3 regions of the Labrys okinawensis genome follow, and region 1 is predicted to be linked to each of the others. Evidence: predicted binding sites of a transcription regulator. Region 1 holds the regulator's gene; each other region holds the start of a gene.

What was found. The regulator PhoB, encoded in region 1, activates phosphate uptake and scavenging genes when phosphate is short. The targets are predictions, from matches to a motif close to TGTCATNNANCTGTCAT.
Region 2: the regulator PhoB is predicted to act here: its motif matches at 2,193-2,209, upstream of ACMDCR_RS20060 (alkaline phosphatase D family protein).
Region 3: the regulator PhoB is predicted to act here: its motif matches at 1,379-1,395, upstream of ACMDCR_RS20320 (esterase-like activity of phytase family protein).

What each region holds. Positions count from the first base shown of each region.
Region 1 covers NZ_CP178864.1:1,378,644-1,382,813, forward strand. The annotation lists gene ACMDCR_RS06615 (RNA polymerase sigma factor) at 1-1,168, shown strand, start outside; gene phoB (phosphate regulon transcriptional regulator PhoB) at 1,239-1,940, opposite strand; gene phoU (phosphate signaling complex protein PhoU) at 1,956-2,675, opposite strand; gene pstB (phosphate ABC transporter ATP-binding protein PstB) at 2,737-3,549, opposite strand; gene pstA (phosphate ABC transporter permease PstA) at 3,558-4,170, opposite strand, start outside.
Region 2 covers NZ_CP178864.1:4,284,311-4,288,480, forward strand. The annotation lists gene ACMDCR_RS20050 (oxidoreductase) at 1-511, shown strand, start outside; gene ACMDCR_RS20055 (hypothetical protein) at 541-1,980, opposite strand; gene ACMDCR_RS20060 (alkaline phosphatase D family protein) at 2,243-3,823, shown strand; gene ACMDCR_RS20065 (hypothetical protein) at 4,009-4,170, opposite strand, start outside.
Region 3 covers NZ_CP178864.1:4,336,275-4,340,444, forward strand. The annotation lists gene ACMDCR_RS20310 (amino acid ABC transporter permease) at 1-530, shown strand, start outside; gene ACMDCR_RS20315 (amino acid ABC transporter ATP-binding protein) at 527-1,336, shown strand; gene ACMDCR_RS20320 (esterase-like activity of phytase family protein) at 1,443-2,987, shown strand; gene thiL (thiamine-phosphate kinase) at 3,031-4,017, opposite strand; gene nusB (transcription antitermination factor NusB) at 4,110-4,170, opposite strand, start outside.

The DNA.
Region 1 (4,170 bases):
CTTTCTGGCGGCACGCTCCGGCGACGTGGCCGGGGCGGAGGACGCGCTCGCCGATGCCTTCGCGGCGGCGCTGGAGCACTGGCCCGCGAGCGGCATCCCCGACAATCCCGAAGCCTGGCTGCTGACATCGGCCCGCCGGCGCCAGATAGACAACGCCCGCAAGACCAGGCTCCGCCTGGAGAAGGCTGACGACGTCACCAGGCAGATCGAGGAACTTGCGATGATCAGGGAGCAGGATCATGTCATTCCTGACGAGCGCCTGCGCCTGATGTTCGCCTGCGCCCATCCGGCGCTCGATGCCACCGTGCGCGCGCCATTGATCCTGCAAACGGTGCTCGGCTTCGATGCCGCCGCGATCGCCAGCGCCTTCCTGATCTCGCCGGCTGCCATGAGTCAGCGGCTGGTCAGGGCCAAGACCAAGATCAGGCAGGCCGGCATTCCCTTTCGCGTGCCCGAGCGCGAAGAACTGCCGGAGCGCCTCGATACCGTGCTGGAGGCGGTCTACGCCGTCTTCGCCGAAGGCTGGGCCGATCCGGAGGGCTCGCGGCCACGTCGGCGCAACCTTGCTGCTGAAGGCATCTGGCTCGGCCGCCTGATCGCCTCGCTGATGCCGGACGAGCCCGAAGTGCTTGGCCTGCTCGCCCTGATGCTGCATGCCGAGGCGCGCCGCGCCGCCCGCCGCAGTCCGGAGGGCGACTTCGTGCCCCTTGCTCAACAGGATACCCTGCTCTGGGACGAGGAGATGATCGAGGAGGCCGAGGCCCTGCTTGCCCGCGCGGTAAAGAGAGGGCAGATCGGCCGTTATCAGCTGGAGGCAGCGCTGCAGTCGGCCCATGCGATCCGGCGCAGGGGCCTGGCGGTGGACTGGGCGGCGATCGTGCAGCTCTACGACGCGCTCGTCCTGCTGACCCAATCCCCGGTCGCCGCCATCAATCGTGCCGTGGCGCTAGCCCATATCGAGGGCACGGAGGCCGCACTGGCGGCGTTCGACGCATTGCTGGAGGACGCTCGCCTTGCAGAGTACCAGCCCTATTGGGCGGCGCGGGCGGACCTGCTGGCACGAGCGAAACGGTTCGACGAGGCGAGGGACGCCTACATGCGTGCGATCGGGCTGGAAAGCGATCCTGCCATCCGTCGCTACCTGCAAGGGAAGATGGGGCAGGTTTAGTTGCAAGTGCCTTTCAGGGGCGCGGACATCGCGACATGCAAGTATGTCGCTGTGATATCCGCGCTCTCAATCAGCCCTGCTTCGAGAAGGTTTCGTCGAAGGAATAGCCGGCGCCGCGTACCGTGCGGATCGGATCGATCTCGCGCGTGCGGTTCATGGCCTTGCGCAGGCGGCCGACATGCACGTCAACGGTGCGCTCGTCGATATAGACGTCGCGGCCCCAGACGCTGTCGAGCAGCTGTTCGCGGGCGAAGACGCGGCCTGGTGCCTGCATCAGGAATTCCAGCAAGCGGAATTCCGTCGGCCCCAGGCGGATCTCGCGATTGCCGCGATGGACGCGCTTGGTCTCGCGGTCGAGCGAGATGTCGCCGGCCTTGAGCAGGGAGGCGACATGATCGGGCTTGGCGCGGCGCAGGAGGGCCCGCACGCGGGCCGAAAGTTCCGGCACGGAAAACGGCTTGACGACATAGTCGTCCGCGCCGGTGGCAAGGCCGCGGACACGCTCGGCCTCCTCGCCACGGGCGGTGAGCATGATCACCGGCAAGCGCTCCGTCTCTGGCCGCATACGGATGCGCCGGCACAATTCGATGCCCGACAGGCCGGGCAGCATCCAGTCCAACAGCACGAGATCGGGGACGCTCTCGCGCAACCGGATCTCGGCATCGTCGCCCCGTGCCACGCTGTCCACCTCATAGCCCTCGGCCTCGAGATTGTAGCGCAGCAGAAGGGTGAGGGCTTCTTCGTCCTCGACTATCAGAACCTTGGGAGGCATAGCCGGTTCCCCTTGTTACTTAGCCGGCACTGGAAGGTCGACGAGAGACGTACTCGTATCCGCCTTCGGACGTTCGCCGGCAGGGGATTCGCCGGTCACCAGATAATGCACGGTCTCGGCGATGTTGGTGGCATGGTCGCCGATGCGCTCGATGTTCTTGGCGCAGAACAGCAGATGTGTGCAGAAGCCGATATTGCGCGGATCTTCCATCATATAGGTCAGGAGTTCGCGGAAGAGCGAGGTGTACATGGCGTCGATCTCGCCATCCGAACGCCAGACCGAGAGTGCTTCCTCGACATTGCGCTGGGCGAAGGAGTCCAGAACCTGCTTGAGCTGCTCGAGTACGAGGTCGGCCATGTGGTCGAAGCCGCCGAAGAGCTGGTTGGGCTGCATATGGCCCTGGATGGCCACGACGCGTTTGGCGACGTTCTTGCCGAGATCGCCGATGCGCTCGAGGTCGTTGGCGACCCGCAGGGCCGAGACGATCTCGCGCAGGTCCAGCGCCAGCGGCTGGCGCTTGGCGATGATCAGGATGGCGCGTTCCTCGACCTGGCGCTGCAACTTGTCGATCGAGGCGTCGAGATCGATCACCGCCTTCGCGCGCTGGCTGTCGCGCTTGAGCAGAGCTTCCACACTGTCGGCCACGCTCTTTTCGGCAAGGCCACCCATTTCTGCGATCATGTTGCGCAACTCGCGCAATTCCTGATCGAAGGACGTAACGATGTGATCGGACATGCCGTTCTCCAAATTCCTTGTCGCCGCCGTCTATGTGCCGGCTTGAATGCCTGCCCGGGGATCAGCCGAAACGGCCGGTGATGTAATCCTGCGTGCGGCTGTCATTCGGGTTGGTGAAAATCTTGTTCGTCGCCCCGATCTCGATGAGGTCTCCGAGATAGAAGAAAGCGGTGGTGTCGGCGCTGCGCGCCGCCTGCTGCATGTTGTGGGTCACGATCACGATGGTGAAGTCGCGCTTCAATTCGTCGATCAGTTCCTCGATCTTGGCGGTCGAGATCGGGTCGAGTGCCGAGGTCGGTTCGTCGAGAAGCACTACTTCCGGCTTCACCGCGATGGTGCGGGCGATGCACAGGCGCTGCTGCTGCCCGCCGGACATGCCGAGCGCCGAGGCGTTGAGGCGGTCCTTCACTTCGTTCCACAAGGCTGCCTTGGTCAGGCACCATTCGACGCGCTGGTCCATCTCGGCCTTGGAAATGTTCTCATGCAGCCGGACGCCGAAGGAGATATTATCATAGATCGACATCGGGAAGGGCGTCGGCTTTTGGAACACCATGCCGACGCGGGCGCGCAGCACCGCCGGATCGATCTCCTTGCCGATGACATTCTGGCCGTCGAGCATGACCTTTCCCTCGGCGCGCTGGCCGGGATATAGATCATACATGCGGTTTAGCACACGCAGCAGCGTGGACTTGCCGCAGCCCGAGGGGCCGATCATCGCGGTGACCTGACGCTCGGCCACGCTCATGTTGATCTTCTTCAGCGCATGCTTCTCGCCGTAATAGAAGTCGAGGTTTTCGACCTTCAGCTTGACGGGAGCGTTGGGATCGGCAACCGGGCGGTCGGAAACCGCGATCGAGGCGTTGGGTGAGGACATGGGAGCACTCATTTCTTGGGAGCGAGCACGACGCGGGTGATGATGTTCAGGGCCAGCACGCCGATGGTGATGAGGAGGGCGCCGGCCCAGGCGATCGAGACCTGGTTGGGATCGGGGCTCTGGGCGAAGAGGTTGATCGCCAGCGGCAGGCTGGGGAAGGCGCCGCCGAGATCCAGCGTCCAGTTCGAGTTGCCGAAAGCGGTGAAGAGCAGTGGCGCGGTTTCACCGGCGGCGCGGGCCAGCGCCAGCAGGATGCCGGTGATGATCCCGGTGCGGGCCGAGCGCCAGGTGACCGCCATGATCACCTTCCACATCGGCGATCCCAGGGCGAACGCCGCCTCGCGCAGGCTGATAGGCACCAGGGTCAGCATGTCCTCGGTGGTGCGCACCACCACCGGCATGATGATGATGGCGAGCGCAATGATGCCCGCCCAGCCCGAGGACCCGCCCATCGGCACCACGATCATCAGGTAGACGAACACGCCAAGCAGGATGGATGGCGCCGACAGGAGGATGTCGTTGATGAAGCGCACGGCCTCGGCGAACTTGCTGCCGCGGCCTGCCTCGGCGAGGAAGGTGCCGGCCATGATGCCGAGCGGGGCGCCGATCAGGAGGGCGATG
Region 2 (4,170 bases), 2.9 Mb from region 1:
TTTCTTCGGCGCGGTCGCGGTGACGCAGGCTGCCCTGCCCCTGCTGCGGCGGCAGGGAAGCGGCGCCATCGTCAATATCTCCAGCCTCGGCGGCCAGCTCTCCTATGGCGGCTACGGTGCCTATTCCGCCAGCAAATTCGCGCTGGAGGGCCTGTCCGAGGCCATGGCGCTGGAGATGGCGCCCTTCGGCGTCAAGGTGATGATCGTCGAGCCCGGTGCCTTCCGCACGGGCTTTGCCGGCAACGCGCTGCGCCATATGCCGGTGCTCGCGCCCTATGAAGAAGGCCTGAAGTCCGTGCGCGAGTTTACTACCGGCATGCACGAGACCCAGCCCGGCGATCCCTTGAAAGCCGCAGCCGCCATCGACGTGGCCCTGAGGGCGGAGAAGACGCCGCTGCGCCTCCAACTCGGCGAGGACGCCGTTACCGCCGTGCGCGACCATGCGGAAGCCCTGCTGGCCGATCTCGCCGCGTGGGAAAAGGTGGGCCTGGATACGCGGATCGAGGCGTGATCGTTTCACGCCGCCATATATCGCCAGGCTTACGGCTTCCGGGCCCCCGGTCCGAAGGTCTGGCCGTTCACCGTGACCGTCTTCGCCGCGCTGTCGAAGTCGATATCCCAGGTGAGGCGTCCATCCGGGCCGGTCTTGGCAAGCCCCTTCAGGAAGGCCACGCCCATCACACCCTGCTGGGCATTCGGCGTGCTGGCGGCGCCCTTGGTGAAGGCATCCATCACAGCGTCCAGACTGGAGGCGGAGACGGTCGCCTTGCCCCGCTGGGTCGGTGACACAGTGGACTCACCCTGTCCCTTCACATCGAAGGCGGGCGCGGTGAGGCTTTGTTCGAAGGACAGATGCGCCTGAGACCCAAAAAGAATAGCCAAAATGGCTGACCTGATGGCCTCATGCTGTTCCATCGCCTTAGACGCACCGACGACCTCGATCAGTTTGTTCGCCACCAAGTCGAGATCGAGCCCGGTCAGCCTGAAGTTGAGCGTCGCGCTCCTGGGCACCAGTGGCCCAGCCCAGTCCGGAACCATTCCATCGGGCAATTCCAGGCCCGAGAAACTGATTTTTTGGTTGATATTCGTATCTTTGACCGCACCGGTCGTGATGACCTGACTGTCCACCGAGGCGATCTTGACGATACCCTTGGGCGTGCCGACGCTGGCATTGTCGTAGCGTATGTCGCCCTTTAGATCTTGCCAGAGCGGGAGCATTGCCTTGAGCTTGGCCTGCGCTGCAGCCTGGTCGTTTTGATCGACAGTGAAGTCATGATCAACGAAGAACGCCAGCGCCTCGAGAAGTTGGGTGTTGCGAATGCCTGCGGCGGTCGCTTCCTGATGCACCCGGTCGGCCCGGATGGCGACCGGTGGCGAAGGATTGCGCGGGTCCTTCACAGTGACGGTTTCGACGAAGTCCTGCAGATCGCCTGTGACGCCGATGTCGATCCCGTCGCTGGCCCCAGGTTTGGCGTGCCCTTGAATCGTGAGCTTGCCCATCGAGGCATCGATGTCCTCGACGGGTGAACGCACGGTGAGGACTGTACTTTCACAGGTCATGGCCTGGGTGAGGAAAACCATGCGCTTGAGGTCGAGCACGCCGTTGCCGCTGCAACTCTTGAGATGCTCGGCGAACTCGAGCGGCTCCTTCGTCTTGGCCGCTTTGAAGGTCAGGTCGATCGACTGGTCTGCGGTGTAGGCGTAAGTGCCATCGCCCTTCTGCGTCATCTGCATCGTGAAAGGAGCGAACTGGAACTGCGGACCGTCGGCTGGCAGGCCCAACTTGGCGTTGTCGATGGCGAACGTCACGTCGTAATGGTCGCCGTTGGGCGTAACGGTTGCAATGCCTTTGTCGATCAGCTTCCGACCGTAATAATGCGCGAAACTGTCGGCGATGGCCTTCGCGCCTTCCGGCGTCGCGGGGGCGGCATGAGCCGGTGCAGTCAGGAAGAAGCCCGCCAGGACCGTCGCCAGCATCACTCCGCGCGTGCCGACCTGGTGACGGTCGTCAGTATCCGATAAAGTCATACAAGTTGATCCGCTGCGTGAAGATCCCCGCTCTTCTATGCCACAGCGTTCCGCGGCTGGTGTGTGAAATTTTTATGCAACAGGAGCCCGCTACCGCCACCGTCACTGGTTGGTAAATTTCACGGAGGACAATTTACAAAAGCTCCAAAAAGGAGACATGCCGCTGTCATCTGGCTGTCCAAAACTCCGCCCGCTTTGAATCGGGAGAGTTACCATGCGCATCTTTGACAAACCCCTGTCCCGCCGCCGGTTCCTGACCAGCAGCGCCACCACCGGTCTTCTGGGCGCCGCCGGCAGCTTCGCCATGCCGGGCCTCTCCCGCGCCGCTGACCGCCCCGTGGTCACAAGCGGTTTGCAGTCGGGCGACGTCTATGCCGGCCGCGCGGTGTTCTGGTCACGCACCGACCGCGCGTCCAATGCCATCTTCGAATGGTCGACCACCGAGAGCTTCAAGAGTGTGAACCGCCTGCCGGCCGTCGCCGCCACGCCGGAGACCGACTATACCGCCAAGATCCTCGCCGAGGGCTTGCCGTTCGATCAGGAGATCTTCTACCGCGTCCGCTTCCAGAACCTTGCCGACGTCAATGTAGAGAGCGAGCTCGTAGCCGGCCATCTCCGCTCGGCGCCAGCGGGCCTGCGCGACGTCTCCTTCGTGTGGTCGGGCGACACGGTCGGCCAGGGCTGGGGCATCAATGCCGATGCCGGCGGCATGAAGATCTATGCCTCCATCCTCAAGCATGATCCGGACTTCTTCATCCATTCGGGCGACAACATCTATGCCGACGGCCCGCTCAAGTCCGAGGTGAAGCTGCCGGACGGCACGATGTGGAAGAACATCGTTACGCCCGAGAAGTCGAAGGTCGCCGAAACGCTCGACGAATTCCGCGGCCAGTACAAATACAACCTCATGGATACGAACTTCCAGTCGCTCTACAGGCAGGTCCCTGTCTTCACCCAGTGGGACGACCATGAGGTCATGAACAACTGGTCGCCCTCCAAGGACCTCTCGCATGACGACCGCTACAAGGAGAAGTCGATCGAGCTGATCGCCTCCCGTGCCGCCCAGGCCTTCCACGAATATATGCCTGTCGCCACCACCATGGCCGAGCCCCGCCGTGTCTATCGCAAGATCGCCTATGGGCCGCTGCTCGATGTGTTCATGCTCGACATGCGCACCTATCGCGGCCCGAACAGCGACAATCTGCAGACCACCGAAGGAGGGGAAGCGGCCTTCCTTGGCGCCGAGCAGCTCGCCTGGCTCAAGCGCGAGCTTGCCAACTCCCGGGCCACCTGGAAGGTGATCGCCGCCGACATGCCGCTCTCGCTGGTGGTGTGGAACGATGCCGACAACAAGAAGGGGTTCGAGGCCGTCTCGAACAACAACGGCGGCAAGCCCCTCGGCCGCGAACTGGAATTCGCCGACCTGCTGCGCTTCATCAAGGCCGCGGGCGTGAAGAACACCGTGTGGCTGACTGCCGATGTCCACTACACCGCGGCTCATTACTACAATCCCGACAAGGCGGCGTTCCAGGACTTCGATCCGTTCTGGGAATTCGTCTCCGGCCCGCTCAACGCCGGCACCTTCGGGCCGAACGACCTCGACATGACCTTCGGCCCGGAGCTGAAATATGTGAAGGCGCCGGACGCCGGCCAGGCCAACCTCTCCCCGGCCGCCGGCCTGCAGTTCTTCGGCCACGTCGCCATCGCCGCCGACACCCGCGTGATGACGGTCACCCTGCGCGACGTCGCCGACACGGCGCTATGGTCCGTCGCTCTCGAACCGAAACTGGGCTGAGGTTTTGCAAGTATGCCTCGCCCTGGCCACGGGGCGAGGCAAATTTGGAGTGTCGATCACCGATCGACACTCTTGGAAACCGTGTGTTTGCGAAAATGGAAGTTGTCGATCGGTGATCGACACTCCGTGTTTGGCGCGCTTTCACCTCCGAAAATCAGCATACCCCAGGCTTCAACCTCCACTCCCTACTCCTCGCCTTTTCCTTTCTCGGGCAGCTCGAAGGCCTGACCGTTCACCGTGATCTTCCTGGCGGCGAGATCGAGCGCGACATCCCAGGCGAGGCGCCCGTCCGGCGTACCCCTGGCCAGCCCCTTGAGAAAAGCCAGGATGAGCGCATAGCCGGCGAC
Region 3 (4,170 bases), 3.0 Mb from region 1:
CGGCGCTGGCGGCCGCCAACGTCATACACTTCCATGACATCGATCTTGGCTTCCTGGTCCTGCCCGGCAATGTGCAGGCCGGCATCATTGCGCTCAGCCTCAACGAGGCGGCCTATATGTGTGAGATCATTCGTGCCGGCATCAACTCGATCGACCGGGGCCAGACGGAAGCGGCCAAATCGCTCGGCATGACGCCGGGGCTGCTGCTTCGCCGCATCATCCTGCCCCAGGCGGCGCGCGTCATCATTCCGCCACTCGGCAACAACTTCAACTCGATGCTGAAGAGCACCACCCTGCTCAGCGTCATCGGCGTGCCGGAACTCCTGCTGGCGACGCAGATGGTGACTTCGGCGACCTTCCGCGTGTTCGAGCTCTATTCCGTGGTGGCGCTTTATTATCTGTCGCTGACGACGTTGTGGGGCTTCCTGCAGCACCTCATCGAGGAGCGCTACAGCACGCCCTTCACCGAGACGCGCAGCAAGCTGGTGCGGCGTTCGCTCCTGGCGGGAAGGTTCGGAGGCATGCCATGAACCAGGGCAATTCGCAATGGGTGGTCGAGGCCGAGGAGGTCGAGAAATGGTTCGGCCCGGCTCAGGTGCTCAAAGGTGTTTCGCTCACCGTGAAGCGCGGCGAGGTCGTGGTCATCGTCGGCGCCTCGGGCTCGGGCAAGACGACATTCGTGCGCTGCATCAACCATCTGGAGAAGATCCAGAAGGGCCGGATCATGGTCAACGGCCACCTCATCGGCTATCGCGAGGCGCGAGGGAGGCTCATCGAGGACAGCGAGCGCAACATCGCCCGCCAGCGCCGTGAGATTGGCATGGTGTTCCAGCGCTTCAACCTCTTCCCGCATCTGACAGCGCTCGGCAACATCACCGAGGCGCCGGTCCAGGTGCTGGGGGTCGACAAGGCGACGGCTCAGGCCGAAGCGATGGCCCTGCTGACCCGGGTCGGCCTCGGCGACAAGGCGGCCGCCTACCCGGCCCAGCTCTCGGGCGGGCAGCAGCAGCGCGTCGCTATCGCGCGGGCGCTGGCGATGAAGCCGACGCTCATGCTGTTCGACGAGCCGACCAGCGCGCTCGACCCGGAGATGGTGGGCGAGGTCCTCGAGGTCATGAAGGAACTCGCCCGCCACGGCATGACTATGATCGTCGTCACCCATGAGATGGGCTTTGCCCGCGAGGTTGCCGACCGGGTGGTGATGATGGACGCAGGCAAGGTCGTGGAGGAAGCGCCGCCGGAGGTCTTCTTCACCGCCCCAAAGTCGGACCGCACGAGGGCCTTCCTGGCCCGCGTGGCGGGAGCGCTGGGGGAAGAGGCAAGACCAGCAATCTGAACGTATTGTGGTGACGGGCAACCCCCCCGTACACGCAAGGATTGTCATGTCCCTGTCACGGCGACTTGCCAAGGAAGCCAGATGCGAGCCGCCCAGCGAGGAAACCATGCGCCTACTCAGAATTGCCCTTCTCGTCGCCGCTGCGACCCTGCCCATCGCTGCGCAGGCTGAGCCGCTGGCCTATAAGGCGCCCTTCGTCTCGACGAATGCCGGCGATGACAAGATCGATTTCGCCGGCGGCACCTTCATCAATCACGGACTGGTGGGCATCGGCCGCCTGAGTGCCGACCTAAAGGATGCCAGAAGTGATTCGCTCGGCTCCTTCTCCTCGATGGCGATCGACCCCAGGAGCTGGACCAAGACCGCCACCGGTTATGGCGGACGTCTCTACTCCCTGCCCGATCGCGGCTACAACGATCCCGACAAGAACCTGTTCTTCGATTATCAGGGCCGCGTCCTGGCCTTCGACCTCAGCTTCACACCCTATTCCGGCCCGGATCTGCCGCCCGCGACATCTTCGCAGTCGCAGATCGTCCTGAAGCCGCTCGACGACAAGGCGGTGTTCCTCACCGGTCTCGACGGCAAGCCCACCACCGGCGCCGATCCGGGCTCGAACACCGTGGTGATGGATGGCTACACGCTGCCTATCCCAGCCGCCGGTTCTCTCGGCGCAGGCTCGCTCTCCTTCGATGCGGAGGCGCTGACCTATCGCGCCGATGGCAGCTTCTATGTCGGCGATGAATATGCCGCCGCCCTCTATCTCTTCGGTCCCGACGGCAAGCTCAAGGGCCTGATCCCGCCAGGCCCTGCGCTCGTGCCGATGAAGGGCGGCAAGATCAATTACACCTCGCTCGATGCACCCGATACCGGTCGCCGCAACAATCAGGGCCTGGAAGCGGCCTCGATCACGCCGGACGGCAAGACGCTGCTGGCCGTGCTGCAAAGCGCCACGCTGCAGGATAGCGGCGCCAAGGGCCAGCAGAACCGCGCCGTCACCCGCATCTACGTCTACGACATCTCCGCCGATCCGCTGCCCAAGACGCCGAAGGCCGTCTACACCGTCGAATTGCCCGTCTACTCCAAGAAGGGCGACGGCAAGATTGATTCAACTGCTGCCCAGAGCGAGATGGTCGCTCTCGACGATCACCGCTTCCTGCTGCTCGCTCGCGACAGTACCGGCCACGGCTGCAGCTGCAAGGCCCCCGAAATGGTCAAGGCCGTGCTGGTCGTCGACACCACCGGCGCCACCAATCTCGCAGGCACGGAATACGAGACCGGCGTGAAGCCGATCGCGCCGGAGAAAGACGGCAAGGACGTGCTCGATGCCTCGATCACGCCGGCCAAGTCTCAGGTGCTGGTCAACATGCTGAACACCACCCAGCTCGGGAAGTTCGGCATGAACATCGACAATCCCAAGGCCAACGACCTGACGCTTGGAGAGAAGTGGGAAGCAATGACGCTGGTGCCGGCTCTCGACCCGGCGGCGCCGAACGACGCCTTCCTGTTCATCGGCAACGACAACGACTTCCTGACCACCAAGGGTATGATGAAGGGCTCGGCCTATGATGCCGGCCTGACCAACGACACCATGGTGCTGGCCTATCGGCTGACCTTGCCGGAGGATCTCGCGAAGGCACTGGCTACGAAGTGATCGCAATCGGGGGGCGGGTCTGAAGACCCGCCCCATGACCCAATCAAAAATGGCTGAAGCTGCCGCGCTCGAAGCTCTTTTCGCGGCCATCCGCGCCCAGGAAACGCGGCGGGTGGTCGCCAGACGTCACCGTGCCGATCCGCGTCACCGTCGTCCCGAAGGCTCGCGCCATGCCCTCGAAGCTGCTCCGCTCGGCAAGAGGCACGGCGCAGAGAATCTCGTAGTCGTCGCCGCCAGTGAGGGCCCTGTCGAAATGCACCGGATCGAGGGCACAGGCGTGTCTCGCGGCATTGGATAGCGGCACGGCCTGGAGCTCGACATCGGCCGAGGCCCCTGAAACGCCCAACAGCTTGGTGAGATCGCCCACGAAGCCGTCCGAGATATCCATTGAGGCGGAGGCATACGCGAGCACGGCCGACGCGAGCCCGACTCGAGGTTGGGGAAGAAGGTAGCGCCCGGTGAGATAGTCGCGATCTTCTACTTCCAGATCGGTGAGCCCCCCCTGCCCGGTCCGTGTCAGCAGCCCAAGGGCGCCGTCTCCGATCGTGCCGGAGATATAGAGGCTATCGCCCGGCTGCGCACCGCCGCGGCGGGGGATGCGGTCAGTCGGCGTCAAGCCGAAGGCGTTGACTGCGATGGTCAGCGGTCCCGGCGTCTTCACCGTATCGCCGCCGAGCAGGGCAAAGCCGAATTCAGCGCCATCTTGCCTGAGCCCCTCGGCGAAGCGCGCAAGCCACTCCTCGCGCCAGCCCTCCGGCAAGGCGAGGCAGAGCGTATAGGCGTGCGGCCTGGCTCCCTTTGCCGCGAGATCGGAAAGGTTCACGCGCAGGGACTTGCGGGCAATGAGATCGGGCGGATCATCGGGGAGGAAATGCACCCCCGCGACAAGTGCATCGGTGGTGACCACGAGGTGCTGGCCCTCGGGCACGCTGAGCGTGGCGGCATCATCAGTGAGACCGCATGCGCCACTGTCGGCCGCGAGTGGCGCGAAGTAGCGGCTGATCAACTGGTCTTCGGTGAGGCTGGCCATGGATGCCCCTGGGATCGCAGGCATCCTGCCTGCATCTTTCCCACAAGCGCAGCGTTTCCCGGAAGCAGGCAGGATGCCTGCGATCCCGGGACTTACGATGCCTGCAGGTGGTCGCTGCGTTCCGCCTTGGCGATCTTGTCGAGCACGGCGTTG